DNA from 3 places in the Veillonella sp. 3913 genome. Region 3 is predicted to be linked to each of the others. Evidence: riboswitches for the same ligand, from Rfam matches in the RefSeq annotation. Region 3 holds a riboswitch; each other region holds the start of a gene.
What was found. Region 3 has a riboswitch for thiamine pyrophosphate ahead of thiS (sulfur carrier protein ThiS). Riboswitches for the same ligand answer to the same signal wherever they lie in the genome.
Positions count from the first base shown of each region.

Region 1: it holds a riboswitch for thiamine pyrophosphate, as region 3 does, so the genes downstream of both, thiC (phosphomethylpyrimidine synthase ThiC) here and thiS (sulfur carrier protein ThiS) in region 3, are expected to answer to the same signal.
Region 2: it holds a riboswitch for thiamine pyrophosphate, as region 3 does, so the genes downstream of both, thiD (bifunctional hydroxymethylpyrimidine kinase/phosphomethylpyrimidine kinase) here and thiS (sulfur carrier protein ThiS) in region 3, are expected to answer to the same signal.

Region 1 is NZ_RQVF01000001.1:158,182-169,230, forward strand. It holds gene menE (o-succinylbenzoate--CoA ligase) at 1-771, shown strand, start outside; gene EO113_RS00735 (PaaI family thioesterase) at 773-1,195, shown strand; gene trmD (tRNA (guanosine(37)-N1)-methyltransferase TrmD) at 1,304-2,134, shown strand; gene EO113_RS00745 (RNA methyltransferase) at 2,135-2,707, shown strand; gene EO113_RS00750 (YebC/PmpR family DNA-binding transcriptional regulator) at 2,717-3,448, shown strand; TPP riboswitch at 3,500-3,608, shown strand; gene thiC (phosphomethylpyrimidine synthase ThiC) at 3,686-4,990, shown strand; gene EO113_RS00760 (hypothetical protein) at 5,162-5,875, shown strand; gene EO113_RS00765 (hypothetical protein) at 5,877-6,569, shown strand; gene EO113_RS00770 (hypothetical protein) at 6,691-7,272, shown strand; gene rpsB (30S ribosomal protein S2) at 7,480-8,205, shown strand; gene tsf (translation elongation factor Ts) at 8,327-9,010, shown strand; gene pyrH (UMP kinase) at 9,087-9,806, shown strand; gene frr (ribosome recycling factor) at 9,819-10,379, shown strand; gene EO113_RS00795 (hypothetical protein) at 10,379-10,636, shown strand; gene EO113_RS00800 (isoprenyl transferase) at 10,608-11,049, shown strand, end outside.
Region 2 is NZ_RQVF01000001.1:322,049-333,097, forward strand. It holds gene EO113_RS01630 (YraN family protein) at 1-347, opposite strand, end outside; gene EO113_RS01635 (ribonuclease HII) at 612-1,415, opposite strand; gene ylqF (ribosome biogenesis GTPase YlqF) at 1,402-2,295, opposite strand; gene rplS (50S ribosomal protein L19) at 2,546-2,887, opposite strand; gene EO113_RS01650 (zinc metalloprotease HtpX) at 3,010-3,909, opposite strand; gene glyS (glycine--tRNA ligase subunit beta) at 3,916-5,949, opposite strand; gene glyQ (glycine--tRNA ligase subunit alpha) at 5,951-6,826, opposite strand; gene thiE (thiamine phosphate synthase) at 7,205-7,876, opposite strand; gene thiD (bifunctional hydroxymethylpyrimidine kinase/phosphomethylpyrimidine kinase) at 7,983-8,789, opposite strand; TPP riboswitch at 8,856-8,952, opposite strand; TPP riboswitch at 9,133-9,240, shown strand; gene cytX (putative hydroxymethylpyrimidine transporter CytX) at 9,384-10,577, shown strand; gene EO113_RS01680 (DNA repair protein RecO) at 10,710-11,049, opposite strand, start outside.
Region 3 is NZ_RQVF01000002.1:140,076-151,124, forward strand. It holds gene EO113_RS03790 (metal ABC transporter permease) at 1-156, opposite strand, end outside; gene EO113_RS03795 (metal ABC transporter ATP-binding protein) at 158-868, opposite strand; gene EO113_RS03800 (NlpC/P60 family protein) at 944-1,792, opposite strand; gene EO113_RS03805 (glycosyltransferase family 2 protein) at 1,815-2,753, opposite strand; gene EO113_RS03810 (thiamine phosphate synthase) at 2,785-3,612, opposite strand; gene thiH (2-iminoacetate synthase ThiH) at 3,599-4,738, opposite strand; gene EO113_RS03820 (thiazole synthase) at 4,812-5,603, opposite strand; gene thiF (sulfur carrier protein ThiS adenylyltransferase ThiF) at 5,614-6,189, opposite strand; gene thiS (sulfur carrier protein ThiS) at 6,190-6,381, opposite strand; TPP riboswitch at 6,656-6,755, opposite strand; gene EO113_RS03835 (coenzyme F420-0:L-glutamate ligase) at 6,806-7,462, opposite strand; gene EO113_RS03840 (hypothetical protein) at 7,473-8,012, opposite strand; gene murI (glutamate racemase) at 8,021-8,839, opposite strand; gene EO113_RS03850 (thioesterase family protein) at 8,843-9,253, opposite strand; gene EO113_RS03855 (YkvA family protein) at 9,306-9,650, opposite strand; gene EO113_RS03860 (hypothetical protein) at 9,668-10,843, opposite strand; gene EO113_RS03865 (SDR family NAD(P)-dependent oxidoreductase) at 10,922-11,049, opposite strand, start outside.

The DNA of each region.
Region 1 (11,049 bases), on a different contig from region 3:
ATTCGTGAGAAGTTCTCGGAACAAGTCGTACTAGAGGAATTGAAAACAAAAGAAGTCACCATGGTATCTTTGGTGCCCACAGTGTTACAACGCATAGTAGAACGGATACAAGCACCCGCTTTACGGGCTATCTTGCTAGGTGGCGAGTTCATTCCTATGCCACTGTTACAAGAGTGCGTACAACGAAATTTACCAGTCTATAAGACATACGGCATGTCAGAAACTTTTGCTCAAAGTACTACCTTTAGTATACAGGAGTATCCGAATAAATTAGCCTCTGTAGGTTATCCTTTACAGGGTGTTAGTATTGAAATTCGCAATCCTGATGAAGAAGGAGTAGGAGAAGTGTGGCTTTCATCCCCGATGCTGATGAAAGGATACCTTAATAAAGAACCTATTAAAGGAGCTTTTAATACAGATGATATTGGTTACGTAGATGAAGATGGATTTTTATATCTTTTGAACCGTAGAAAGGATATCATCATTTCTGGGGGCGAGAATATTTACCCTAAGGAAATCGAAGATGTCTTATATGGAATGAACGGTATTTTAGAATGTGCAGTTATCCCAGTATCAGATCCTAAATGGGGGCAAGTACCTGTATTATGCGTGGTAACAAACCATTCCGAAGAAGATATATCAGAATATCTACTCAGTCGTTTAGCGAAGTATAAAGTACCGAAACGAATGATATATTTTGATGCATTACCTAAAAATAGTATGGGAAAAATATTGCGACAAGACTTGATTCACACAGTAGAAAGGACATAGTATGAAGGAAACCTCTTTATTAGAACAATTACAGATAGAGACATTTCACTGTACTGAACAGGCCTTTCAAAGTACTATGAAGCTTTCATCGTTTCATGCACAACCCTTTGGATTCGTTAACGGTGGCGTGTATTTAGCCTATGGAGAAGCATTAGCAGGCATGGCATCTAATGCTATATTGGCACAAGAATCAACATCGAGCAATAAAAGCGTGGACTTAGATTCGTCTGAACAAAAAGTAGCTGTAGGTCAATCGATAACGGCTAATCATGTGAAACCGAAACGATGTGAAGGATATGTCGTAGCACGTGGTCAATTATTACACAAAGGTGGTCGAAATCATGTATGGATGATTAATATCTTTGATGAAACAGATCGATTATTATCTCATATGACGGTGACAAATAGTATTATAAATATATAGTTAGAGCACCTAGCAATCTCGATAGTTATGATACATATACATTATAAGACTTACCTTGACCTGTAAAATAGTTGTTTGTAGGATATATAGAAAGGAGGTGCATAGTCCATGAAAATAGATATTATATCGCTATTCCCAGAGTTTTTTGATGCCTTTTTTACACATTCCATCATCAAACGTGCCTTACAGGCAAATCGATTAGAAATGAAAGTGACAAATCCACGAGAATTTTCTCATAGCAAGCATGGTCAAGTGGACGATACTCCTTATGGAGGTGGCGCTGGCATGCTCATGAAAGCACCTCCTCTCTTTGAGGCTGTAGAGCATGTGTTGCAGATTCCCATAGAAGAACATCGTTGTACAAAGGAGAGTCACAAACGCCATGTTGTGTTTATGGGGCCTACAGGGAGACCATTTACACAAGAAAAAGCAAGGGAATTGGCCACCTATGATCAACTTGTCATTGTCTGTGGACACTATGAAGGGGTAGATTACCGGGTAGAAGAACACTTAGTGGATGAAACTATATCCATTGGAGATTATGTATTAACGGGCGGTGAATTACCAGCTATGGTAGTAGCCGATGCAGTGGCGCGCATGATTCCCGGTGTCTTAGGCGCTACCTCAGGAGCCATAGAGGATTCCTTTTACTATCCTTTATTGGAATGTCCACAATATACGAAACCCCAAGAATACAGAGGTATGATGGTGCCAGATATATTATTAAGTGGTCATCATAAAAATATTGAGCAGTGGCGATTAGAAGAGTCATTGAAACGGACTGCTTTACTGAGAAATGATTTGTTGCAACGAGAATTAACTGTAGATGAAATTAAGGCTCTAAAAAGAGTACTAGACAGAGTGGATTCTGAAGAGGAACAACAAGTACTTTCAAAATTGATAGGACAGTCTACTTTCACAGAGGAAAAGAGGAAATAAATGGCGAATTTATATATCGGCCTCGTTCATTATCCCATTATGAATAAACATGGTGAGGTGATCACGACGGCCATCACGAACTACGATATCCATGATATTGCCAGAGCATCTACAACTTACGATGTGGAACGGTATTTCATCATTCACAATGTACCTAGCCAACGTGAATTGGCAGAAACTGTAATGAGTCATTGGAAAACGGGATTTGGCAGTACTTATAATCCGGATAGAAAAGATGCTTTCAAACATGTGGAACTTGTCAATTCCATTCGACAAGCCATCGATATGGTGAGGGAATTAGAAGGACAGACGCCAATCGTGTGTACTACGGATGCACGAACCTATGATAATACCATTACCTATGCATCGCTCCGTAAATCACTTGAAAGTGAGAGCCGTCCTGTGGTAGTATTATTTGGAACGGGGTATGGTATGACGAAAGAAACAATGGAAGATTTCGATTATATCTTAGAACCCATCTATGGACATGGTGAGTACAATCACCTTTCAGTTCGTAGTGCCGTATCAATTATATTAGACCGCTTGCGAGGCGAAGCGTGGTGGAATAAATAGGAGGACACAATGTCAGGACATTCTAAATGGTCAAATATTAAACATAGAAAAGGTAAAAATGATGCGTTAAAAGCAAAAATTACCACAAAAATTAGTCGTGAAATTACAGTGGCTGTAAAAGCTGGTGGTACAGATCCAACCGGTAATATGCGCTTGAAGTTGGCGTTGCAAAAAGCTCGTGAAAATAACATTCCTAAGGATAATATTCAACGTGCCATCGATAAAGGTGCCGGTGCTGGTGATGCGAACAACTACGAAGAAATTACCTATGAAGGATACGGCCCAGGCGGTGCTGCCATCCTTGTAGAAGTGATGACAGATAACCGTAACCGTGCAGCTGCTGATGTCCGTCATGCCTTCTCCAAACGTGGTGGTAACTTAGGTGAAAGTGGATCTGTTAACTGGATGTTTAAACGCAAAGGTGTATTCGTGATTCCCCAAGAAGGCAATGATGAAGAAACATTGACATTATTGGCTCTTGACGCTGGCGCTGAAGACATCAAAGTAGAAGACGATGTATTCGTTATCTACACATTGCCAGATGATTACGATGCCGTAGAAGCTGCCCTAGCAGAAGCATCCATCGCTACAGATATGGCACAAATCACAATGGTTCCAGATACTAATATGGAATTAACCGGTGATGACGCAGTGAATATGCAACGAGTACTAGACATGCTGGAAGACTTGGACGATGTACAAGATGTGTATCATAATGCCATCATGGATGAGGAAGAATAATTTTCTATAAAATTCCACCATTCCATGATATACTATAAGTAAGTAAATATTTTAGATTTGCAAGGGAGCCTATGTAATAGGCTGAGAAAGGACTATGAAGTACCTGACCTTTTGACCTGATCGGGATCATGCCCGCGTAGGAAGCACGCTGACATATGTGGGTATCGATATAATGTCGATACCTTTTTGTGTATAGAGTACCCATAATAGGCTCCTTTGTAATGAAAGGAGCTTTTTATGTTTTACACACAAATGCAAGCAGCCCAAAAAGGCATTGTTACCGACGCGATGAAAGTGGTAGCAGAAAAAGAAAACATGGATGTTGAAGTATTACGAGAGTTAGTGGCAAAAGGACATGTAACAATTCCTTGCAACAAGCATCATACATCTTTACAACCAGAAGGAATCGGGCAGAAGTTGCGCACAAAAATTAATGTGAACTTAGGAACATCTAAAGATTGTACAGACTACGAAGAAGAAATGAAAAAAGTTCATCATGCAGTGGCATTAGGTGCTGAATCTATTATGGACTTGTCTACGCATGGGGATACAAAAGTGTTTCGCCGGCTGTTGACAAAGGAATGTCCTGTTATGATTGGCACCGTGCCAATCTATGATAGCGTTATTCATCATCAGAAGGATTTAGGTGAATTGACTGCAGAGGACTTTATTTCTACTATCCGTCTTCATGCAGAAGATGGTGTAGACTTTGTTACCTTACACTGTGGGATTACACAACACACAGTGGAGCAAATTAAACGTCATAAACGAAAACTAAACATCGTGAGCCGTGGAGGTAGTTTAGTCTTTGCTTGGATGTCCATGACTGGTCAAGAGAATCCGTTCTATGAATACTATGATGAAATCTTGGACATTTGTGCAGAATATGACATGACCATTTCTCTTGGCGATGCATGCCGTCCTGGTTGCTTGGCTGATGCTACAGATATCTGTCAAATCGAGGAACTCGTTCGACTTGGGGAATTAACAAAACGAGCTCGTGAACGTGGAGTACAAGTGTTGGTGGAAGGTCCAGGTCATGTGCCATTAAATCAAGTACAAGCCAATATGGAAGTACAACAAACAATCTGCGATGGGGCACCGTTCTATGTGTTAGGACCATTAGTAACAGATATTGCACCAGGCTATGACCATATTACAGCGGCCATCGGTGGTGCCGTGGCAGCCATGCATGGGGCAGCCTTCCTTTGCTATGTAACACCAGCGGAACACTTAGCCTTACCTGACGAAAACGATGTGAAAGAAGGCATTATGGCTTTCAAAATTGCTGCGCATGCCGCAGACATTGCAAAAGGGATTCCGAATGCACGAGATCGCGATGACCGTATGGCAGAGGCGCGCCAAAAACTCGATTGGGAAGCACAATATGCAGTAGCACTAGATCCTGAAAAAGCTCGTCGCATCCGTGAAAGCCGTGCCCCAGAAGAGGGGCATAAAGAAGCTTGTAGTATGTGCGGAAAATTCTGCGCCGTACGGAGCATCAACAAAGCCTTAGAGGGAGAGAAAATTGATATATTATAAATAAGAGATAAAACAGCCAACTCTTTTTTGGAGTTGGTTGTTTTGTTGTATAGATAAATTGATTATAGCAATGCAATTGATGTATTATATAGATAGTAAATATGTTTTTATGTAATGCAACTAGTGCATTTACATAAGAGTACCATTTGAGAAGATTGTTTTTTGAGGTGCATGATGAAACAATGGAAACTATTGGCACTGGGATGCGCACTATTAGTGCTAACTGGTTGTGCAAGTATGGACTCTACTATACAAGTAGATAGTGACTTTAGCGGGAAATGGGAGGCGCAATTGCATACTCCTGAACCTTTAAGTAAAACGGATTTAGAAGCTGGGTTTGACGACAGTCTAAATAAAATTATTTATGACCGTAAGCATATAGGTGATGAAACATTTGAGGAAAAACAAAATAAAGAGAAAGAGGCTTTGAAACAGTTTAGTGCAAAACATATTAAGGTAGAGGCTGTTGATGAAGCTGGTAAGGCTTTGAATAATCAAACAGATGCTAAGTCTGAATATTGGAAAATTAAAGCTTCTTTTTCAGATGAAAGTGAATTAACTAACAGTTATAGAATTATTTATGGTGTCATAGATAGACCTGAAGCGCTACATGTTATCTATCCTTATGGTGAAGAAAATAATGCATATATGTTTTTTATGGGAAAATCCTATGGAACAACAACTATTACAGTAGATGGTGATATTAAAACCGATTTCAAAACTGATGGAGTTGTAAATGGTAATACAATTACTTTTGAAAAAGATAAAAATATTCGATTTGTGTTTCTAAAAGCATCTCATACTATTAGAAATGTAATGATTGGATTGGTAGGATTAGGTGTAGTGCTTGCTGCCTTTATGATTTGGCGAAAACGAGGTCAATAGAATGAATATTAAGAAATGTATGCTAATTATACTGGGCATAATGATGATGGGATTAGCTTTCATAGGGTGCACATCTGATACAGCAATCAGAGACAATCCCGATTTGTCGGGTACATGGTATCATTATAACCCTCCTTATGAAGACAACGGCTATAATGGTGGGATTGTTTATAAAATAACGTTTGAAAAGGTAAGTGACCATGTATATAAAATGACTGAATCTAAGTTTTATATGCGTAATGTATATGCGAAACATCAGCTGGTAAACGAAAGAGAATATGGTACTGATCATGCAAGAATTACGAAATTAGATATTGCAAAGGGACCAAATAAAAATGGAGTAGTACCTATCTATGACGACGTTTATGAATGGGTGCCTTATTATGATGAAATAAAAGAAGATATGTTAATGACAGTCAGAGATGGTAAAGCTTATGATGCTGCGTTTGGCGCTACCCACACAATTAAGAAAGAAAATGGTAAGTTGATGCTTGTCAGTGGTAACGATGACAACTCTATTATGTATAAAACGGACGACTCTTTCTTTACATTTGCTAACGAACAAGAGGCGGCCAATATCAAAAAGAAAGTAGACATCGATAATGCTAAGAGTCCTAATGAAGCATATCAAATACGGAATATCACTTTCACTGTGAAAGAAAGTGATAAAAAAGTGTATGCTCATTCTAATTAGGAGTACAACCAGTATGATATATCCATATGCTTAAATATCATACAATGCTTGCTATTGCATATATGTATAGAGTATGATAGAGATGTCATTATAGTTATTTTTTATAAGTGTGAGGTGTGCTATGAGAAAAAGAACAGCAATCGCTCTTGTATTAGCTAGCGTATTTGCCGTGAATGCAGGTACTGCTACAGTAGAAGCTAGTTGGTTAAGTAAAACGTTGAAGAAATTAGATAATGCTTTGGGAGTTCCTGATAGTAATACGCAGGTGACAAAACAGAGTGATGGATATTTACATTTACCACAAGCAGGAGAACGATGGATTCTGATTTCTGAAAATAAATACTATAAAACATACCTGGATAGAACTAAAGTATATGCAAGAGGTGAAGCTCAGGATCGAGTTGTTAGAGGTGTTTTTAAGCGAGAATTTACACCTTTGGGATCTCAATGGTTAGGTGGATTTGGAGAGATCAAACCAGATGTAGTAACAGTAGAATATTACTCGAATGAATATTATGTAAATTCAGTGTCTTTTCATAATTATGGAACGTATTCTATACCAACTTCTTATTATGACGTTCATGGTAACTTAATTTACAGAAATGGTAGTATAGAACGTAAATACTATGGTAATTATATCCCGGACTCCGAAGAAGAACATATTAAAGATAGACTCTTCCATATGTTCGGTTGGGATTACTAATCGTATGTTATCACTTTGTTCTTGTAAATATTAACTTAATGCAAGGATATATTGATATAAAGCAAGGTTCCCCTTGCTTTCACTCAACAGTTTGTGCTATACTAACCAAGTATGAATACACACGCAACTAGACTATCAGTTCTGTGCGCAATTTCGCGTTTGCTGAGGGATGAGAGTTGCGGAGGTTTTTTAACAGGAGGTGCCAACATGGCAGTAGTATCACTTAAACAATTATTAGAAGCTGGTGTTCACTTTGGACATCAAACAAGAAGATGGAATCCTAAAATGGCTAAATTCATCTTCACTGAACGTAATGGTATTTATATCATTGACCTTCAAAAAACTGTAAAAAAAGTAGAAGAAGCGTATGATTTCTTACGTGAAGTAGCTCAAGAAGGCAAAACAATCCTTTTCGTAGGTACTAAAAAACAAGCTCAAGAAGCTGTAAAAGAAGAAGCTCTTCGTGCGAATATGTACTTCGTTAACGAACGTTGGTTGGGCGGTATGTTGACTAACTTCAAAACTATCGAAGCTCGTATTAAACGCTTAAAACAATTAGAAAAAATGGCTGAAGATGGAACATTCGAAGTTCTTCCAAAAAAAGAAGTAATTCGTCTTCGTCATGAATGGGAAAAATTAGAAAAATATCTTGGCGGTATTAAAGATATGCCAGAAATGCCAGGTGCACTTTTCGTAATTGACCCTAAAAAAGAAAAAATCGCTATCGCAGAAGCTAAAAAATTAGGTATTCCTGTAGTAGCTACTGTGGACACTAACTGTGATCCAGACGAAGTTGATTTCCCTATCCCAGCAAATGATGACGCTATTCGCGCAGTTAAATTATTAGCTGGTAAAATGGCTGACGCTATTTTAGAAGGTCGTCAAGGTGAACAAGACGCTTTCGGTACAGAAACTGCTTCCGAAGAAGCTTAAGAATCTGTAAGATTATTTAACAATATATACAGACATAGTCTTAATTGATAAATAAGTAATAACGATGTAAAATTAAGGTAAGGCTAAGGTCTTACCTTAATTATTTATAGGAGGAAAAATCATGGCTCAAATTACAGCAGCTTTAGTAAAAGAATTACGCGACATGACTGGCGCAGGTATGATGGATGCTAAAAAAGCATTGGTAGAAGTTGATGGCGATATCCAAAAAGCAGTTGACTTCCTTCGTGAAAAAGGCTTAGCAGCGGCAGCTAAAAAAGCTGGTCGTATTGCAGCTGAAGGTGTAGTAGCATCTTACATTCATGGTGGTGGACGTATCGGCGTATTAGTAGAAGTAAACTGTGAAACAGACTTCGTTGCTAAAACTGATGATTTCCAAGCTCTTTGTAAAGATGTAGCAATGCAAATTGCAGCAGCTAACCCAACATACTTAAAACGTGAAGATGTTCCAGCTAATATAATCGAACACGAAAAAGCTGTATTGATGGAACAAGCTAAAGTAGAAGCTGAAGAAGACGTTAAAGCTGGCCGTAAACCAAAACCAGAAGCAGTTCTTGAAAAAATGGTAGCTGGCCGCGTTGAAAAATTCTATAAAGAAAACTGCCTATTAGAACAAGTTTTCATTAAAGACGGTGAAAAAACTGTACAAGCTATGATCAATGAAGCAATCGCTAAAATCGGTGAAAACATTAACGTACGTCGTTATGTTCGCTATGCTTTAGGCGAAGGTATCGAAAAGAAACAAGACGATTTCGTTGCAGAAGTTATGGCTACTGTAGGTAAATAAGTACGGAGATAAGAGAACACCGCAAGTGTTCTCTTATTTTTGAATTATTTGTTAGAAACGTCATAAGGAGAAGGACATGAGTGAACGTAAATTTAAACGTATCGTATTAAAACTTAGCGGTGAGGCCTTAGCAGGTGATCAAGGATTTGGCATTAACCCACAAGTGGTAGAACCATTGGCACAGGAAATTGCTGCACTTTCCAAAGAAAGTGGTATTGAAATTGCTATCGTTGTAGGTGGTGGAAATATTTGGCGTGGTCTATCCGGTAGTGCTAAAGGTATGGATCGTGCATCTGCTGATTATATGGGTATGATTGCAACAGTGATGAATGCTATTGCATTACAAGATGCTCTTGAAAATGCAGGCGTAGCAACTCGTGTTCAAACAGCGATTGAAATGCAAGAAGTAGCAGAACCATATATTCGTCGTCGTGCCATTCGTCACTTAGAAAAAGGCCGTATTGTTATCTTTGCAGCAGGTACTGGTAATCCGTACTTCTCTACAGATACAACAGCTGCTTTGCGTGCTGCTGAAATCGAAGCAGATGCTATTTTAATGGCGAAAAAATTTGCCGATGGTGTATATGATTCTGATCCTAAAACAAATCCTAATGCTGTAAAATTTGATGAATTAACATATATGGATGTTATTAGCAAAGAATTAAAAGTTATGGATGCTACATCTACTACTTTGTGTAAAGATAATCATATTCCTATCGTTGTATTCAGTATGGATATTCCTGGCAACATTACACGTGCTGCCAAAGGAGAAGCCATCGGTACTATCGTAAAATAAAAGGTGAACACTATGGAAATTAAAGAAATTATTAGCCGCGAAGAAGCGCGCATGGACAAAACAATTGAATCTTTGAAACACGAATTTGCCTCTGTACGCACAGGTCGTGCTCATACATCTCTATTAGATTCTGTAATGGTTGATTACTATGGTGCACCAACACCTGTTAATCAAGTGGCGAACGTATCTGCTCCAGATCCTCGCATGATTTTAATCGCTCCATGGGATAAAACAATGATTGGTGCCATTGAAAAAGCAATCTTAACATCTGACTTAGGATTAAATCCTAATAATGATGGTGATTCTATTCGTTTGGCGATTCCTCAATTGACGGAAGACCGCCGTAAAGAATTGGTAAAAGTTGTAAGCAAAAAAGCAGAAGACGCTAAAGTTGCGATTCGTAACATTCGTCGTGATGCTAATGATGCAATTAAAAAAGAAGAAAAAGCGAAAACAATTACTGAAGACGTGTCAAAAGATGGACAAGATCAAGTTCAAAAATTGACCGACAAAAAAATCAAATTAATTGATGAACTTCGTGATACAAAAGAAAAGGATGTTATGTCTGTCTAATGGAACATACATCTATTTTGGGATTTCCATGGCAGCTTGCACAGTCTCTTTTGCAGGCTGCCTCTATCCCTTTTACTACGAAAATAGAAAAGAACTATAATCGCTTCTTTTCCATTTCTTCCGAAGAATGTTATGTAGGCCGTGTCAAAGTAACGGAAGGTACATGGGAGATAGTTCTCTTTCACCCTATGGTAGCCAGTCATGTGACAGTGTCGAATGAGGTACAATATGCTAAAAAACTTATGGAAGAAAAGTAAACAACAAGAGAGACCGACTGTAGATCCTACTAATATTCCAGAACATATTGCTATTATCATGGATGGTAATGGAAGATGGGCAAAGCGGAAAGGCATGCCACGAAGTATGGGGCATCGCGCAGGTGCGGAAGTATTAAAGGACATTGTGAAAGCTGCCCAAGGATTTGGTGTGAAAGCACTGACTGTATATGGTTTTTCTACAGAAAATTGGAAACGCCCAGAAGAAGAAGTCAGCCTGTTAATGGGTCTTATTAAAGAGTATTTACTTTCAAATGTAAAGCGAATGCATGCGGAAGGCGTGCGCATTCGTTTTTTGGGCGATATTACTAAGCTATCTGAAGAGTTACAAAAAATCATTAAAGAATCTGAGGATTTGACACAAGAAAATACAGGAATTACTTTGCAATTAGCGA
Region 2 (11,049 bases), on a different contig from region 3:
CATGCTTTCATATGCCGTAATTTAGAATCTCCCACTTGAGGCACATATACTTCTATCACATCAAATCGTATAGATTCATACTCTATATCACGGGTTGCCAAAAACATAGATATGACATGACGTATGTGTTGTTTCTTTTTCCAATGCACCGCCTCGCAGGGCATTCCATAGGTTTGGGTCCGTCTTGTTTTCACCTCTACTACAATGAGCATATTTTCTTTTTTAGCGATAATATCTACTTCACCAAATCGATAGCGTATATTTCGTTCCAATACATCATAGCCTTGGCTTTTTAAATAGTTGGTAGCTAGGTCTTCACCGTATCTTCCTAATTCAATATGGTTCATAGGCACCTCCTTAGTTCTACATTACTTTCATTATGAAAGAATGTAAACCGTACAACCCACACTGTTAGGAGGGTACTCTACTAAGAGTGTTATAATCCATATACAATTATCGATATTCAAAAAAGCATTCTCATAGAATACTCTATAAGAATGCTTTTATAAGTAATATTATATTATAATCATTTTCAAACAATGGAATCGCTATGGGCAGAGATATCTTTATAGGTATCCTAAGCATGTATAACCTAAATGATATACTAATACTTAGATTTCTTCTACAGGCTTACCTGCCACAATCGATTTGATAGGTTCAAAACTATGACGATGTAATGGCGTAATGCCAAGGTCTTTTATGGCCTGCTTATGTACATCTGTATAATATCCTTTATGGATCGCAAACCCAAATCCTGGATACTCTTCGTCCATAGATTCCATGAAGCGGTCCCGTGTTACCTTTGCTACAATGGAAGCAGCCGCAATAGATGCACTTTTAGAGTCTCCTTTAATCAAAGATTCTACAGGTACCTCTAAATCTGGTAATTTCATCGCATCCGATAATACAGCCTCTGCCTGTACTGGTAAATTATGAATCGCCTCATACATAGCTTGTCGTGTAGCCTCATAAATATTGAGTGTATCAATGACTTCTGCCTCATAGGACACACAGTGTACCGCTACTGCTACCTCCATGATTTGATCAAATAAGGTATCTCGTTTTTCTGGCGTTAGTTTTTTGGAATCGTTCAACCCTACTAGCTTGCAATGAGGTGGTAAGATAACCGCTGCTACTGTCACAGGACCTGCAATAGGACCTCTACCCACTTCATCTACACCAGCCACTAAAAATTTTCCTTCTTCATAAAAACTTTCTTCATAGGTGTACATGGCTTCCAAACGCTGTTGCTCCTCTAAGACTTTTTTCTGCTTTCGTAAATACACACCAGCTGCGTGTTTCACGGATTCACGAGAATCTTCTAATGCCCATTGTACATAATCAAAAGGGCATTCACCTTGCAATAGATTTTTAATATCTTTAACTTTAAGTTCCTGAAACTCACTCTTCGTCAACATAGTACGGCTCCTCATCGACGCCATCAAAGGTAATGTATCCCAATTTGTTATTTCTATAATCCGTCAAAATCACACGGCGCACCTTGTCATAATCCACGACGCCACCGCTTACCAAACAACCACGACGACGACCAATAGCCTCTAACATGGTATCTACGGATGTACGCTCTTCTTCCGTCAATTTATAACGCTCATGCAATAATGTCGGTTCATGCTCTTCTAAATATGCCAACAACTGCTTGATAACAGAATCTAAATCATACACATCGTCGGAAATAGCTCCTGTCATCGCTAACCGAGCTGCTGCTCGTTGGTCTTCAAACTTAGGCCATAATACACCTGGCGTATCTAATAATTCTAGATTTTTACCTACTTTCACCCATTGTTGACCACGAGTATGACCCGGTTTATTAGCAGTTCTTGTTGCTGCTGATCCAGCTAGTTTATTAATTAGTGTAGATTTACCTACATTGGGTATCCCTAGAATCATAGTACGTACTGTACGACCTTTGATTCCTTTTTTTATCCAACGATCGATGATGGGTTGGGCTAAGGATTCTACAGTTTTCACCAACTGTTTATTGCCTTTGCCATTTTTAGAATCAATAGCAATAGCATGAATACCTTCGTTTTTGAAAAATTCAATCCATTCTTTTGTAGCTTTTGGATTTGCCAAATCGCATTTATTTAAAATCACTACATGTGGCTTATCGCCTATCAACTCGCGAATAACTGGATTCGCACTACTGCGAGGAATACGTGCATCTAGTAATTCGATAACCACATCAACTTTCTTTTTATGTTCCGTAATCATGCGAGTGGCTTTTGCCATATGACCTGGGAACCACTGCACGATCGGAAAAATTTCTTGACTCATACTTCACCTATTCGTCTATTATCTATATCATATGCTCATTTTACGGTTATTTTTTTCTGCTAATTTAATATCTTTTATGACATACTACTATCAAACTATCTACATTTTATGAAAGTATATAAAATTGACTATCAAGTAGCAAACTCTCATCTAGGATTTCATAACTAATATGCCCTACTATTTAGCAGTTTCTAAAGGAAATAAAAAAAGGCTAGCCATAGACTTACGTCTCATGGCTAACCCTTTTAAATTAGCGTTTTTCGCGAATACGAGCAGCTTTACCAGTAAGGTTACGTAAGTAGTACAATTTAGCACGACGAACGATACCGCGACGAGTTACTTCGATTTTTGCTAGACGTGGGCTGTGAAGTGGGAATACACGTTCAACACCAACGCCAGAAGCGATACGACGAACTGTGAAAGTTTCACGAACGGAACCACCTTGACGGTTGATTACTAAACCTTCGAAAACCTGAATACGTTCACGGCTACCTTCCACAACTTTTACGTGTACTTTTACAGTATCACCAGCGCGGAACTCAGGAATGTCAGAGCGAAGCTGTTCTTTTTCTAATACATCAATAATATTCACGATTTTTTCCTCCTATTTTGCAGACGTTCATTACTTACACCTTATAAGCAGAGGACCATCTCAAATTAACAGTACTATTCTATCATAAATAAAAGTTTTTATGCAAGAGGGAAATGTAAAATTTATTTTATCTTCCCCTCTACATATTGTCGCAATCGTTCGATACGTTTTTCTGTAGCTGGATGTGTGCTATAGAGTTTGCTAATGAGCCCACTTTCACCAGTTTCAACTGTATAGTTGCGTAAGGTAATCAATGCATTATGGAGTTCAGCGCCTAAGCCGATTTCATAAGCATATTTATCTGCCCGATATTCGGCTCGTCTACCTGTGAATAAGTCAATAATGATCAAAGGCGCTTTAATAACCCACTGCATGAAAAGTATCTGCAATACCACGCAAAGGTAGAAGATTTGCACAATGAATGTAATTATCGGTAGTCGCAAATATTGAATCCATAATATGACACGCGCAAATAGTTCGTACACACGAATGCACATTTGTCCCAAATAGTTCATATAGAAACAAGAAAATCCGTAGGCCCCATCTTTATGATGAATATGTCCCATTTCGTGAGCCACTATGCCCAATAATTCATCATATGGCAACTGTATGATAGCCCCCGTATTAATACAAATTCGATTATGCCCCATTGCAAAAGCATTGATAGAATCATCATTTTTGATAAACCAGTCGAATTGCGACATATCGATACCAGTATGGTTTTGTATATCCTTCTGAATCATCTGTAGAATCTCTACTTCTTGCCCTATAGGACGACGTCCCCCATAGAGCCACATGGTAATGCGATGAAACCAAGGAATTTGCGCTAGTGCCGCCACAAGTAACACAGATGTACCTGCTACGGCATAGCTAATATTTTCCAGGTTAATACGCACATGAAAGAGGTCCATCGCTTTCATCAGAAAAGGATGATCAATAGGACCAAAGATGACTTGGTACATATACACAATGCTACCCATGATGAATACATTCGCAAAAAATGTTAGTACTGTAACAATCATAAGATCTTATTTCAATTTACCTAAGTTACTTACTTCGTAAGTCATACGTAATAATTGAAGACGATTTTGCTTCACTGCTTCGTCTTTATCCATAACCATAACATGTTCAAAGAATGTTTCAATATATGGCACCAAGGATTCTGCCAAACTTACAGCTTTCACATAGTCCCCAACTTCTAAGGCCTTGCGATTTGTTGTATATACCGGTAATGCCGCTTTGTACAAGGCTTGTTCAGAATCTTCTTTTAACAAGGATTCGTCAACGCCTGTGAAAGTCACATCTTTTACCATATTAAAAATACGTGTGTAAGCCTGCATTAATGGTTCGTTTTCATCAATACGGTTTGCTGTTAAGGCTTGTCCTAAACCTTCTGCTAGGGCAACTGTGACAGTCTCTTGGCTCAATACGATATCTACCACTTGATATGGCATACCTTGTTCTAACAAGATATTTTTCAGACGAAGGATGAAGAAGTTTTCTAATTGACCTAGTAATTCTTCTTGTTTTTCACTAGCCACGCCTAATAATTCCATTGCTTTTACCCAGATTGGACGCATGGATAAAGACCATTTGCTATCCATCAAGATGTTGATGATACCGATTGTTTGACGACGCAATGCATATGGATCTTGGGAGCCTGTAGGGATTAAACCACGGCTGAAAGTAGCTACAATGGTATCTACTTTATCTACGATACTCAAAATACGACCTGCATCGGTACTTGGCAAGATATCCCCTGCAAAACGAGGCAAGTATTGTTCAAAAATAGCCTCTCCTACAGCTGGTGTTTCGCCATCTAGTAAAGCATATTCTTTACCCATAATACCTTGCAATTCAGTAAATTCACTCACCATACCTGTCGTTAAGTCTGTTTTAGCAAGGTGTGTAGCACGTTCTAAGGTAGCTGTATCTGCAAAACCTACTTCTTTTGCTAAGGCAGTACCTAATGTTAACAGACGTTCTGTTTTATCTTTTAAATTGCCCAAACCTTCTTGGAAGACAATTTTTGTCAATGCTTCATACCGGCCTGCTAATGGTGTTTTACGGTCTTCATTAAAGAAGAACTTCGCATCGTCTAAACGAGCGCGAAGTACTCGTTCATTACCAGCTGCCACCACATCCAAAGATTTGCTATCCCCGTTACGAACAGTTAAAAACATAGGAAGTAATTTACCTTTGCCGTCCACCATTGGGAAATAGCGTTGATGGTCTTTCATTGGTGTAATAATACAGTCTGATGGTAACGCTAAATAGCTTTCATCAAAAGTACCACAAAGAGCTGTTGGATATTCTACTAGGAATGTAACTTCGTCTAATAAATCTTCATCCCACACCACAGTAGCCCCTTTAGTGGCTGCTAATTCTGTTAATTGTTTACGGATTGTTTCACGGCGAACGTCTTGGTCGATCATAATGAAGTTTTTATTCAATGTATCTACATAGTCTTTTGGTTCTCCAATAGTCAACTCAGATTCACCTAAGAAACGATGTCCACGGCTTACATTTGTACTTGTTACATTAGCAAATGTCACTGGTACTACGTCTTGACCAAATAATGCCACTAACCAACGTACTGGGCGAACGAAACGTTCTTCTAAATCGCCCCAATGCATGGATTTAGGGAAACTTAAACCTGTAATCAAGGATGGTAATATGTCAGATAAGACTTCTTTTGTATCTAAACCAGCTGTCGTTGTATCAGCAAAGATATATCCATCTACTACTTTCAATTCAGATACATCTAATCCTTTACCACGAGCAAAACCGATAGCTGCTTTTGTAGCATTTCCATCAGCATCATAGGCAATGGATACAGATGGACCTTTATGAGTTTCGTGAACATCTTCACCACGTTCTGCTACGTCATTGATGAGTAATGCAACGCGGCGAGGTGTAGCATACACTTTCACAGCACCATGTGGAATGTGACGTTCCGCCAAAGCTGCTGTTGCTAATTCACCTAATTGTTTGATAATATTTGGCAAAAATCCTGCAGGAATTTCTTCTGCCCCAATTTCAAAGAGTAAATCCTTAGCCATCTTATTTATCTCCTTTCAACAATGGGAAACCAAGTTCTTCTCGTTTCGCCAAATAGTTTTGTGCACAAATACGAGCCATGTTACGAACACGACCGATAAAAGCTGTTCTTTCAGAAATAGAAATAGCACCGCGTGCATCTAGCAAGTTAAATGTATGGGAACATTTCAACACATAATCGTAGGCCGGCAACACAAAACCTAATTGACATACACGTGTAGCCTCTGCTTCGTACATGTCGAACAATTTGAACAACATATCTGTATCTGCTAATTCAAAGCTGTACGTAGATTGTTCTACTTCGTTTGCATGCCATACATCGCCATATGTGTATTGTTCGTTCCATTGTAAGTCATACACATTTTCTACGCCTTGAATGTACATAGCCAAACGTTCTAAACCATATGTGATTTCTACAGATACTGGTTTTACATCGATAGATCCTACTTGTTGGAAATAGGTAAACTGCGTTACTTCCATGCCGTCTAACCAAACTTCCCAACCAAGACCCCAAGCGCCTAATGTTGGAGATTCCCAGTTATCTTCTACGAAACGGATATCATGATCTTCTGCATGAATGCCAAGAGCAGCCAAACTTTGCAAGTATAATTCTTGAATATTGTCTGGAGAAGGTTTAATAATCACTTGGAATTGATGATGTTGAAATAAACGGTTCGGATTGTCACCATAACGACCGTCTGCTGGACGACGGGATGGTTCTACATAACATACAGACCATGGTTCTGGTCCCAATGCATGTAAGAACGTAGCAGGGTTCATCGTACCTGCCCCTTTTTCAATGTCATATGGTTGTTGTAAAATACAACCTTGTTCACCCCAGAAGTTTTGGAGTGTAAAAATCATCTCTTGAAATGTCATTTCCATTCCTCCTTATGTTTTACAGGGAATAAAAAAAGTCCCTGCAACGAAAATCGCTACAGGGACGAGATATACCCGCGGTTCCACCCTAATTGGCTAATGCCCTCTTTTAAAAAATAGCCTTTACTAATTGTCCATACCTAGTATGGTACAACGTTCCTGCTCATGCTCCACAGCGCCTTCTACTCAATTGTGAGCTTTCACCATCCTCACTCGCTAAAGGGAGTATACTCCTCTGCTTCATCACTTATGTATATATACTATTGTATGGATAAAAGGGATTAGTGTCAAGGTGTATCCTCTTAATCAGCGATGTAAGTTCTTAATTACTTTTACTATCCCCCTATTCCACAATAGTCTAGGAATATGTTCTGTATATTATTTTTCCAAGAACATCTTACACCATTCCATGTTCTCTATCCACATGGCAGTTTCATATTCGACGTCTTCCATTTCTGTGATGGCTGAGATCACCGCAATACCGTCCACTGGTTCCGCTAAGACATCATCAAAGTTATCTCGATTAATGCCACCAATAGCCACCATTGGAATTGTCGGGTTATGAGCACGTAAAGCTAAAATTAATTCGGGCCCTCGCACAGTTTTGGCATCTTTTTTTGTGCTTGTTTCATACATAGGACCTACACCGATATAATCCACATAGTCCAACTTTGTGTTCTCCAACTCTTCTACAGAGTTAATAGACGTACCCACAAGAGCGTGAGGCAATCGTTTGCGTACTTCTTCAAGGTCCATATCGTCTTGCCCCACATGAACACCATCAGCACCTATCTTTTCAGCTAATTTTACATCATCATTGATGATGAAAGGAACTCCATATTCTTTGCAAATTTTCTGTAACTCCCGTGCCAACTGTTCTTTTTCGTCACCTACTAAAGCACCTTCTCCTTTTTCACGAAGTTGAAAGCAAGTAATACCCCCTTTACAAGCTTCTGTAAGGGTCTTGTGAATATCCTTCGTATTCGGTGTTCCACAAATGAAGTACAACCCCATCATGGAGCGTACTGTATCTATATCATGATGTTTCAAAATAATCCTCGTTTCTTATATAACAACCAAAACAGATTACTTATAGTATACCACGACACTCAAACTATTCGATATGGCTTGTATCATACTCATAGACTTGGGTAGATTATTCAGAATATTCATCTCCATAGGCCATATGATTCACTGGTCCATTGCCTGTGCCCAACCCTGGATTATGCAAGATAGCTAATCGGATATATTCTTTACCAATGGTAATGGCATCTTCCAAGGATTTCCCTTTAGCTAGTTCTGCTGTTATAACAGCAGAGAATGTACAACCTGTGCCATGGGTGTGTACTGTGTCATATTTAGGACTTGTCCAAGAGCGACGCATGGACATGGTATCTTTTGTAAACAAGTAATCTGTAGCCTCATCTCCAATGTGACCACCTTTGATGATTACCGCTTGAGGGCCTAATTCTTGTAAAATGCGAATCCCTGCTGTATGCAAAGCTTCTACCGTATCAATTTTCATATCTGCTAGTACTTCGGCTTCACTACGGTTCGGTGAAATCAAGGTCGCTTTCGGAATCAATTTGCTTTGTAAGGCTTTCACAGCTTCATCTGAGATAAGACGGTCCCCACTAGTGGCAATCATCACAGGGTCTAACACATAGGGTACTTTAGAATCTAGGTAAGTTCCAATTAGTTCCATCATCTCTGCTGTAGCTAACATACCCGTTTTCACTGCTTCTGGCACAATATCTGTAAATACGGCTTGCAATTGTGCTTCAATCATAGAAAGGTCCATGTGAGCAATTTGTGTCACACCTCTCGTATTTTGCGCTACTACTGATGTAATGACAGCCATGCCATAGACGTGACGACTTTGAAAGCTTTTTAAGTCTGCCATCACCCCTGCACCACCTGTTGGATCCGTTCCTGCAATCGTTAATGCTCTATGTAATTTCATAGGTATCTCCTTTACTAGTAACAAAAAAGAACCAATCCTTTGGACGGTTCTTATACAATGTCTAGTATTCGATGCCATCCACTTTCCTACGCCAGCATTATCTGGTTCAGGTCTAGGGTTTTGACACTCATCAATCTCAGCATAAGCACCCCTAGTGGTTCTTCTATTAATTTAGTTATAACATGAAATATACTCTAATGCAATACAATAAATTACAGCTAAGCTACTTTCACTATAAGAGATTTCCTCTCAATATAGACATTCATATATCCTATATATTTCATATGATACATTACATTCACCTATATATTGCTATTGACGTAGTATCATTCAATTCGTATAATACATCTGTAAGGGGTGCTCACTAAAGTGGGCTGAGAAGTGGCTATGTGCTACTAACCCATAACCTGATTTGGATAATGCCAACGTAGGGATATATTAGTATATTTTTGTAGTACCTATACAAACACATAAGGACACATTACCACATGGTTCCTGTTTGCAATACTAGGTATCTTAAGAATATCTATCATCTACAGGCTAATCGTTTCAGATTAGTCTTTTTTGTTCCTACTGGCATAGTTAGGAGTATTCATGAGTGATTCAAAACTTTCATCATCGCGGTTATCCCTCATTTGGTTCGGCGCCGCTCTTTCCATTGCGGAAATTATGACGGGCACCTATTTTGCGCCCCTAGGATTTTCCGATGGCCTATTAGCCATCATCATCGGTCACGTCATCGGCTGCTTGTTATTATTTGGTGCAGGACTCATCGGCGCTCGTGAACACATGAGTTCTATGCAAACTGTATCCACTGTCTTTGGCAATGGGGGCATGAAATTATTTTCTATTTTAAACGTTCTACAACTGATTGGTTGGACCGGTATTATGATTTATGACGGTGCTCTTGGTGCCGTAGAGTTATGGAATCTACCATTCACTGCGTGGACTTTCATTATCGGGGCCCTCATCATTGTATGGCTCTTCATTGGTATCCGTAACATGGGGTATATCAACAGCATCATGGGCTACGGCTTAGGTATCCTCTGCATCTATTTGTTGATTAGCTTGTTACAAGAAAGTTCCATTCACAGCCAAGGAATCATCACTGATGAAATGACTTTTACAGCGGCCTTGGAATTATCCATCGCTATGCCGTTGTCTTGGCTACCATTGATTAGTGATTATACTCGATTATCCAAGAACCCTGTGGCAGGTACTGCATCTAGTGCCATCGTATACGGCGTAACTAGTTCTGTCATGTATGTATTAGGCCTCGCTGCGGCCCTTTTTACAAATGAAAGCAACATTGCAAAGGTTCTTCTTCATGCTGGTTTAGGATTTGGTGGGTTAATTATCATCGTATTCTCTACTGTCACAACTACTTTTATGGATGCCTTATCTGCTGGTATTTCCTCTGAAAGTTTGCAGACTAAATATTCTGGTCGTACTATCGGTATTATCGTTACGATCATCGGTACCATCGGTGCATCCATCTATCCAATGGATAATATCATCCCTTTCTTATATATGATTGGATCCGTGTTTGCCCCAATGATTGCTATTTTATTAACTCACTATTTCTTTTTGCGCAAATGTCCGCGCCTTGACCATGGTCCTACCCTATACATCATTTGTTGGGCATCTGGTACTTATATGTACCATCAATTCCTTGACAGCAACCCATTCTTAGGGGCTAGCCTATCTACTATCGTAGGAACAGCATTAGCAACCATTGCAACGGCCTATATCATTAGCCTAATTTCTAAAAAGAAAAAAGAAATATAACCGCTTACTATACTATTTAGTGCGTATATAAGCACTCATTATTTCATTATACACTTTACAATAACTTCACAAATCAAAACAGGAGCATTCCTTCTATGAAAGGTAGCTCCTGTTTTCATTTTAATATATTAATTATATCATCGTCTCTAAAAACTCAATGCTATGCAATGTATATCCTAGTTGATATGTCAAAAGTTTTCGCAATAGAATTTCTAATTGATCCCATTGATTCGCAGTAAGACGTAAAGGCTTTGTAGGAATCCAATCATAGTTCAAAAGCATTGTTATCCCTTGTTGTAGCTCTTGTTTCACTACATACTGACAGGCTTCATAGATTTCATCGCAAAGACTTGCCATTACCTCAGGGTCTTCACAATGTTGCCCTTGTGGCACAAATCCCGCTAGACTTAACATATGCCACCCCAGCACAATAGAGCCTAAGCGAATAGGTTTATCCTGTATAGATTGTAAA
Region 3 (11,049 bases):
CCCCGTCACACCAGCAAAGGCAATATGTCCTAATCCATCACCGAGCATAGATTGCCGTTTAATGACAATGAACATACCAATTAGGGGGCACATGAGAGCCACGATGAGGCCCGCTAAAAAGGCACGTTGCATAAATGTATAGGATAAAATATCCATCTTAACCTCCTAAATGCCATGCTAAACGAGAGCCTTGATGACTTTCCATAAAGCCTTTACAAGGTCCATAGTAACAAGCATGTCCATCCACACATAAAATTGTATCTGCTACTTCCATAGCTTCTGTCACATCATGAGTGACCATAATAACAGTGATGTTTTCTTCTTTTAAAGATCGCAACACTTCGTATATTTTTTTGCTTGTTTCAAAGTCGATACCACTGGTTGGCTCATCTAGCAAAATATAGTTCGGTTTCCGTGCTAAGGCCTGTGCTAACATGACACGTTGTTGTTGACCACCGCTGAGTTCTCCAATACGGCGTTTCAAAAAATCTTGCATGCCCACCAATTCCAAAGCATCCAAGATGCGTCCTTTTCTATCTTCCTTCGGTACGTGAAATAAAGCGAGTCCCACTACCTCTTCTACGGTAGCTGGAAATTGGGCTGCATTCTTGTTATAAATTTGTGGCACTAAGTGAATGAGTCCTTTCATTTGTGCTTCTTTCGGACTAATGCCGTCTAAACAAAGATGTCCAGCTGTCGGTTCTAATAGTCCTGCTACCATACGAAGCCAGGTGGTTTTTCCAGATCCATTAGGTCCCACCACCAGTACAAACTCACCTTTGGGAATAGTGATTGTCATATTATGGATAACCGTCTGAGATCCATAGGAAAATTGTACATCTTGTATGTGAATGCCTGCGTGCGTCATAGTTAACTCCTTTATGTTTCTAGTTATCGCATATATGGCAAAAGCTGTAATGACATCATCATTACAGCTTGTGTATTATAGTACGCGTTTTGCCCCTACATAGCGTGGTCCCCAGTAGCTATCATCAATATCTGCTACGGCTACACCACTGCTAGATGTGGCACTGATGAATTGTCCATCGCCGATGTAAATACCAGAATGGGAAATCCCTGGTTCATAGGTTTCAAAGAACACTAAATCACCCGGTTGTAGATTACTTTTCTCTACTTTTTTACCCACTGTGTACTGTTCGTCAGCTTGACGTGGTAAATCGTAACCAATTTTTTGGAATACATAGCGAATATATCCCGAACAATCAAACCCTGCTGGTGTAGTGCCTCCAAATTTATAAGGCACTCCCGTAAACGTATTAGCATAGGTCAAAATCTCTTTCACATTGCCAGATATAGGTTGATGTCCAATCTCTAAGCCTTTATATGTTTTGCCTTTCTTTTTGAAAGTCAGCCCTTGTGGGGCAGAGCTTTTGTCTTTTTTATGCTTTAACGTAGATGTGATAGCTGTGGATTCTCTATTTGGATCAATATGGGCTAATAATTTAGCATCTTTTTCAGAAATTTCTTTTTTCTTTGACACTGTATTAGTTGTGGCTGGCAGTGGTTTACCCATCAACTTTTTATAGGTCACTGCTCCCAATATTCCGTCCACTGTTAATCCATTATCTTTTTGGAACAATCTAACAGCCCACTTTGTGTTTGCATCATATTCGCTAGTTTCCCTAGCTTTATAACCAGCAGCGATGAGTTTCTTTTGAATACCAAGAATTTCATTGCCTGTATCACCATATTGGTAAGCTCCTTGTACACTAGTACCTAAAAAACCTACTAATAGAGCGACTGCCAGGTATTGTTTCTTTTTACTCGTCATAGGACTCCTCTCTTATATACTATTATTTGTCTTGTATGTGACAGTTTATGGCGTCTTTCACCCAATATAACGGTCGTTGTTTGACTTCTTCAAAAATTCGTCCCACATATTCTCCGATGATACCAATGCCTACCAATTGTACGCCACCTAGGAAGAAGATAGCCACCCCTAAGGTAGACCAACCACTGATAACATTGTCAGAGAAGAAGTGAACAAACAATATGTGTCCGATCATAATCAGGCTTAATAGTCCGCATAGCAAGCCGATATATAAGGCTAAACGCAAAGGTACTCTAGAAAATGCTGTAATGCCGTCTAAAGCAAAGCGCATCATTTTTTTTACACTAAATTTAGAAGTCCCTGCAAAGCGTGGGGGTGCCACGAAGTGAAATTCATGTTGTACGAATCCCAAGTCGCCTACAATGCCCCGCAAAAATCTACCATGTTCACGGAAGTTTTTCAATGTTTCTAAGGATTTTCGATTCATCAAACGAAAATCGGAACCACCTTCCACGATAGGAACATTGGCTAATTTATTAAGCACTTTGTAATAGTATTTCGAGGTAAAAGCTTTTGCCCAACTAGCATCTTCTGTGGAATCGCGAATGGTACGTACTACATCTGCACCTGCTTCCCAATGTTTGACTATTTCTGGAATCAATTCTGGTGGATGTTGCATATCTCCATCCATAGTGATTACCGCATCACCTTGGGCGTAATCTAATCCACAGGTCAAGGCTAATTGATGACCGAAGTTTCTTGCCAATAACAGCACTTTTACTTTTGGATCTTGATTACCAATATATCGTAGCATGCCTGCACTATCATCACTGGACCCATCATCGACGAAAATAATTTCATGGTCATAGTCAAGTGTTTGCAATACATCTTTGACTGTAGTATAAAATTTTTGAATATTATCTTCCTCATTAAATACGGGAACAACAATTGACAGTAACATAGCTCCTCCTTATGATCTTTACCTATCTATTTTACAGGATTGAGACTTGTTTTGCAAACTCCATGAAATCAGACATAATAGCTACGCCAGTGAAAGAATGTTGCAAACACGTTTGGTAATTGTGCTCGTGGATACCTCCCAAAGCAATACCTTGTACTTGTGGGTAATGAGTCTGAATTTGTTTCAACAGCTCCTTTCCCCTCTTAACGCCAATGCCAGGGTGTCCTGTTTTGCATGGTGTGGGAAAGATGGGACTGATTAAGACGTACTCCAAATTAGGGATTCCTAGGGAGGCTAACAACTTGATGTCATCTTCGTTGTGGACGGTACTCCACATAGTTATGTCCTGAAAATGTTGTTGCAAGGTAATCCATAGTTCTTCTTGTTCAGATTTCCAATGTCGTATTAGATTAGTGGGCATATGTATTCGTTTCGCTTTTGCCAAAACTACTCCTAATTGTTCTCGATTCGTAATAACCTTGCCATGGTATACCACGGTACTACCTATGGTATCGCAGAGTTGGAGATACTCCTCAAAGGGTAAATCAGTATCACGGCACAGGGTATACAGACTACTGTGATTTCTCATCCAGTTGTCTGGTTCAGCACTATCTGCCCTTGCACCAGGCAATTTAGTACTATGAAGATTCGCTTTTACTGTAGATCTATATGCTCTACGTATATTATACGGTAAACTACTTTCTTCTGTATGATTAATACAATGCTTGCCATACTTTTGTAGTCTTTCTATCCCTCTAGACAGTGCTGCACCATATGTTACTAAACTTATGTCATCTTTCAGTAGCTGGCGATTTGTAATCAACACTAAGGTATCTATAGATGGGTTATTTTTCTTCATAGAGCACATCGATATAATCACTCATCACCACTTGCATTCCTAAGGCTTTCACATCTTCCATGGCTTCTGCTACAGTTCTACTGTCAGCAATTTCAAATTGTGCATCCCCTTCTTCTTGTTTCTTTTCTTCTGAGGAATGTTCACCAATGCCTGTGCTGACACCTGCTGAAAGTTTCGTCGCTGCTAATGGTAGGACCCCGTTACGGAACCTGGCTGTTTCTCTAGTGGAAATCGTAATATTTGCATAGGGTAGGAATAAGCGATATGCCAAGATGACTTGCAATAATTGAGCTTCTCCTACGTCCCCTGCATTGATGGTATCATCATTGACGATAGGCCGCAGGCGTGGACAGGAAATACTAATTTCTCCATGAGGATACGCACGTTGTAGCATATGGGCATGCAAAGCAGTGGCAAAGGCATCTTTTCTGAAATCATCCAATCCCAATAAGGCTGCTAACCCTACTCCACGCATTCCTCCTCGTAAAGCTCGTTCTTGCGTTTCAAGTCGATAGGGAAATACGCTTTTATTTCCTAACAAATGTAATGTTTTATAGTTTTCCCAATTATAGGTTTCTTGGAATACGGTCACATAATCACAACCGCATTCTCGTAGGTACGCATAATCGTCTACATTGGCAGGGTAAATTTCTACGCCTACTACTTTGAAATATTTTTTTGCTAATTCACAGGCACGCCCAATGTAAGAAATAGGGCTATGACGTTCACTTTCCCCAGTCAAAATTAAAATATCCTGTAATCCTGTTTTGGCAATATTTTTTAACTCTTCTTCAATACCTGCTTCATCTAACTTCGCCCGATGGATCTGATTTTTACAGTTGAAGCCACAATACACGCATAGGTTATCGCAATAGTTTGAAATATATAACGGTGTAAATAAATACACAGAATTGCCAAAGTATCGTGTTCGTACGGCCTTTGCTTTTTCCGCTAGTTCTTCCAAAAATGGTTCTGCTGCAGGAGATAATAAAATTTTCAATCCTTCTACATCAATGGTATCTTCTTGCAATACACGGCGCACATCATCTGCTGTGTATCGATCGTATGTATATTGCTCACGTTCTCGCAATACCGTTTCTAAAATGGGACTTTCAATTTGATCCATGTGGGGGCGATACTTCCAACATGGATCATCTATATGGTATCTGGTGGTACTAGACATGGCTATTCCTTTCCTATTATCTCAAAAATCCAGTCAACGGAGATGAAGCGCTACCACCGGTTTCAAGAGTAGGCCCTAATTTTGACAAATATGCCAACCGTCCTGCTTGGATGGCTAAACCAAATGCTTTCGCCATACCTCGAATATGACCCGCAGAAGCTACGGCTGTATTTGCCATGATCGCAGCTACGCCCATTTCCATAGCTTCTGCTGCTTGGGATGGAGCACCAATACCAGCATCTACAATGATAGGCAAATCAATTTCATTCACTAAAATTTTGATAAATTCCTTTGTCTGCAATCCACGATTAGATCCAATTGGCGCCGCTAAAGGCATCACCGCAGCGGCTCCAGCATTCACCAAATCACGAGCCACTTCTAAGTCTGGATACATGTATGGCATAACGATGAATCCTTCTTTTGCTAATATTTCTGTAGCCTTAATGGTCTCCCCATTATGTGGCAATAAATATTTTGAATCTTTCATAATTTCTACTTTTACAAAATCTCCACAACCTGTAGCTCGGGATAATCTTGCTATACGCACCGCTTCTTCAGCATCTCGAGCGCCACTCGTATTAGGGATTAAGATAGTATCCTTTGGGATAGCATCTAGGATATTTTCCACTTCTCCACCTACCGCACGACGTAGGGCTAAGGTAATCATTTCTGCACCCGCTTCTTCTAGGACAGCCTCGATTAAGTCGATAGAAAATTTTCCAGACCCCAAGATAAATCGAGAATGTAATGTATGTCCCCCTAAGGTCCATGTATCTTGTGTTTCCATATCTTTTACTGAACGTGTCATAGGTTCCTCCTTAATCAATATCTTCTCCGTGTAATAATTGAATGACGGCATTTGCCATATGTCCGGCGCACACCATGACACGAGCCGCAGTAATTTTTCCGATAGAATCGATATCACTCACACCATCACCACATAGATACCAACGATGGTGTCTCCGTTCACGGCGGATACCATTACTATCCCCCCAACCTGCCATACCGGAACAGCCAACTAATAAAGGCTCTGCAGGATGGGTCAAAATCACTTCTGTCATCCACGCTTTTGTGACAGCCTTGTCCACTGCTTCTACGACCATGTCATAGCCATCGATTAATTCAGATAATCTTTCTGGTGTAAGGCATTCATTATGAACGATGACTTCACAGTTTGGATTCATCCGATTGAGATGGCCTTTCATAGCCCCTACTTTTAAAACTCCTACATCATTCACCTCATAATATTGACGACCTAAGTTACTTTCATCCACAACGTCGAAGTCTACGATTTCTAACTGACCAATTCCAGCACGGCACAATGCCACTGCCACATGAGAACCAACACCGCCTACACCGATGAGCAGAACTTTTTTATCTTGTAAAGATACCATTTAGCCACCTCCTACAAAGGTTACTACTTCCATTGTGTCTGCAGGACTCACACGAGTCGATTCCCAGTCTGCTTTAGAAAGAATCTTCCCATTATATTCCACTACGATGCGATCCATTCGAAACGCTAAGGCTGCCAGTACTTCTTGCACTGTTTGCCCCTCATAATGATAGGTTGCTCCATTTACTTTCATCATATCCTCCTAACTATAGCGTATGCTATATACCTATTTCAAACTAGTATCATACCAATTATCCGTCATGGCTCCTTCACCACATACTAGTATAAAAAAACAGCACGAAAAACCATACCCGCGGTGGTATGCCCCTTCATGCTGTAGCACTCTATCGTCTCACTATTCTGTTCCACTTGTGCATCCATTTCGATGTACCTCTATTCTGTACCTCTATACGATATACCATCCTATGAAAGACACAAAAAAAGGACATCCTGTTGGATGTCCTCAGTATGACGAATCAAACTTATCCTACGTTGGCATTATCCAAATCAGGTTATGGGTCAAAACTTTCGTTTACTCTCAGCCATTAGGCTCCCCAAAGTTCTCTTTCAGTATACGCTGATACGACTCAATTTGCAAGCCGAAGTATCAACAATTTTTATCGTCTCCGTGCAGACACAGAGGCATAATTTTTAATCACAACGATAGGTGTCATTTGGCTATCATTGCCAAATGGATTATCGATTAAAATTTGCGCAATTTGCTGCGGTTTCAATCCACGACTATGCCCTAAGATAGCCGCTCGTTTTAAATCATTCACGTCCGCTACACAAGCTCCATAGGCTCCTGTGGCTTTCATGATAGCATCGGCTACTGCATGTGGTTGTTTTGGTCCATATACAATGCATTTATCAAACGGAGGCATAGTCCCTGTCACATCATCTGTTAAGGATGCGGTCCGTGCCATTTGATAGAACACGCCAGATTTTTTAAACACTTTAGCTACGGCTCCACAGAGGAAGGCAAACATCATTTTCCATTCCCCTTCTTTATCCATAGCTGCTTGCATACCATACACAGATGCCATAGATCCATCCGGATGAATAAAGCGATTTAAAAATTTAGCTTGCCAAGATACTTTTAAATCTTCTGGTCGTGTAAACTCCCCTTGCGTGATAGCCACGACGGATTCTGCTACGCACACAATATCTTCTGGTCCAATATAAGGGCCTGCAAATTCTACGATAGCCTCAACGATATCATCTTTGTTCGTTAAAATGCGCGTAGGGATTGGTAAAAGTTCTAATTCAGCCATGATATACCTCCTATTTACGCATTGCTACTTCTAACTCTTCTGCAGTTAGAGTAATTCTAGTTTTTGAAATACGGTATGCCTCACGGCCTACTACTTGATGGTAGATATCGATAGGCATGTCCGGGAATCCCACTAAGTCTTTACGAATGTTACCACTATTAGCCGTCATCACTAGACGCAAACGAATGGTACTTCCTTGTCGTTGCTTATAGACTAACGCTTCCCAATAACCATCATGACGTTCTGCCTTTGCATCGGTTAACCACGATTGAATTCGCACATTGTCAAATTGTTCTTGTGGTAATAAATGACGAGGGAACATATCCATGATGGTTCCGTATTGTTTGCCTCTGTTCACGAATGGAATATCCGTAGATAACACTACTTGATCAAAACTAATGTCTTCTACCACAAATGGAGTGCGACGTTTCACCATGATCACAATGTCTTCATTGCCTTGGCGCCATGCAAATATGCGGTAGGCAATATAAATGATAGCAATGATACAGGCTATCCACACTAGGGTATCTATTAATGTGTAAATATACATAATTCCTCCTATAGAGTAATGAGCTTAGCTTCTAAGCTAGTATCCTTGAAAATATCTTGTACGATAGACGTTACTCGATCCGCATGGCTAGTAACACAAACTTGTATAGAGCCTTTCCTACCTGATGTCTGCTCCAAATCTTCTCCGTACAAAATAGCTCCTACAGCATCAGATGTTTCCCACGCAGGGTCTACAAAGCAAATTTGTTCTTTAGCCAACTCACGCAATATGGGTTCTACTAAAGGATAGTGGGTACATCCTAAAATGGCCACTTCCACATTTGCCTCTACCAAAGGCTGTACATATTCTTTTGCACAATGTCGTAAAACTGCATCATCTAAATGACCTTCTTCAATACAGGCCGCCAAATCTTTACAGCCTTGTTCTACCACTTTCACATGAGGTTTTAAGCTATGTACCGCATCCATATGTTTATGACTATTAATAGTCGCGACGGTAGCCATAATGCCTAAAGGTCCTTTACGTTTCTGTTTGACTTTGATACGCAGAGCATCATGAATCCCCTGGGCCATCCCCACAATAGGTACATCAAATTGTTTGGATAGTTTGTCCAAGGCTACCACAGAAAATGTATTGCATGCGATCACTATAAATTTCACTGGTTGGGCCACTAAAAACTCTGCAATTTTCGTAGCAATGCCTTCAATTTCCTCAATCGGCCTATTGCCTACTGGATTGTTTGCACTATCTCCAACATAAATAAAATCTTCTTCCGGAAATTCTTGTGCTAGCACAGATAATACAGACAATCCACCGATTCCAGAGTCGAATACTCCAATAGGTAATTCCTTCTGTATGGGCGTCATTCCCTACTCCTCCTCTGCTACGGCTTTCATGGGTTTAAAAAATACATCTGGCAAGCGAATAATTTTACCTGTTTCTTTAGCAGTAAACACATTTTGTGTTTCCCCTGTGCAGATCAATGCATTATCACTGTCACGGATAATCCGATATGTGAAAGTACATTGAGCCCGCGACAAAGAGGCTACTGTTAATTCCACCCGCAATACATCATCAAAGCGTGCCACTTCCTTATACTCACAGCTCACTTTTGTAATAGGAAAGACGATGCCCTCTTGCATCATGTCCCATAGACTAATACCACAGCGGCGAAAATATTCAATTCTCCCCATTTCAAACCACCGTAAATGATTCGTATGATGGGCAATCTCCATCATATCCGTTTCATAAAATCGGACACGTAAAGATGTAGAAATCATCGTATACTACCTTTCCTATGCAATAAGAGGCTCCAAAGAGCCCCTTTACTGATTAATCAATTGATCCGATAGGCACAAATTTTTGTGCTTTTTCCTTATGGGAAGCCTTAATATAGCGATTCGCTACTTTCATAGCAATTGCTAATACTGCCACATCATCCACCCAGCCAAGACCTGGTACGCTATCTGGGATAAAATCAATAGGCAATATCAAGTATCCTAAAGCGCCTGCAATAACGGCCTTTACAAATGCTGGTGTATCTGCATCACGTAAACAATAATATAACATAACAGCTTTTCGTGCAAACATAATATTACGACCCATGCGATTCACAGTAGACATAAAGGCATCAGATGTAAAGGTTTTTCCATACTTAAGGATTTGTAAGATATTCATAGTTATAACCTCTCTGATTATTGTTTGAACTTGTCTTTTGCTTGTTCTGCTAAGTCAATGGCTTTTTCTTTTGTTTGTTCTGCCAATTCTACTGCTGTTTCCTTCACAACTTCCGCTTTTTCACGAATGTCTTGCACCGCTTCTTGTGCGTGATCAATCGCTTTGGCTGTCAATTCAGAAGCTTTTTCTTCTACTTGCTGTAATGTCGGCTCTACCACCTCTTTTACCTGTTGAAGTTTTGGTTCTACCTTTTCTTTTACTTGTTGTAATTTTGGTTCTACCACTTCTTTTACATCTTGCATAACAGCTGTGGCTTTTTCCACCACTGGTTCTACTTTAGTTTGTAAAGAATCATTTAATGTTTGTCGCACCGTATCTGCTTTTTCATAAGCGGCTTTTGTATATACGCTTGCTTTAGATGCTGATGTACCTGCTACGGCACCAGTTAAAGATAATGCTTCAGTTGCTAAAATTTTAAGTAAAGAGCCTACGCCTTTTGCAGCATGACGAGCATTATCTAGTAATTCTTCATTACCACTTTTCTCTAATGTGTCTTTCACCGTAGCTGCCAAGATGGATACGGCTCCTACTGCTAGATCTTTTACAGCACTTACATTAGCCAACAAATCAGCTCCAACAAAAGAACCTGCAAAGCCTTTGGCACTTGCTAAGTAATCATTACCAGACACCTGTACATCATCTAAGAAATCTACAGTTTCATTACCCAACGGCTTATCCCGAAGTGGTGTATTCGCCAATGTGATAACTGTTTCTTTATTATGTTCATAAATATCTACTAAACGTTGACGATATTCTTCATAGTTCGGACATGCTGGCATACCATCTTCAATCCATTTTGCAGCCATTTTACCAACACCATAGGTAATAGCCGCTGCCACCGGAACGCGAAGAATCACTGTTGGTACGACTGTACATACTAACGCTGCTACAGCACTACCACCAAGACCGACTAAAAATCCAGTCACCCCTTCTTTAGCAGGGCATACACCATATACTTGAGCAATGCGTGATACCATGTACACATCATTAGCCAATAAACCTACATAATTAAATTTTGGTAATGCCGCGATACCAGCTGCACGAGCTGCTGCCCAACGGCAAATCATTTCTACTTCTTCTTGTACATTCGTTGCTTGAGGAAGTGTTGCATTATTGTATTCCAACTGCTCCATATTTGTCTCCTATACTGACCACAAAACATTAAGTGTAAATGTACTTATTACCCTTATTGTATCAAATTTCTCAATGAATTACCAACTTGTTAGTCCACCGTCTACAGTCCAAGCTGCACCCGTCACGAAAGATGCTTTCTCACTAATAAGAAAAGCAATGACTTCGCCTACTTCTCGCGGTTGAGCAATCCGTCCTAATGGATAGT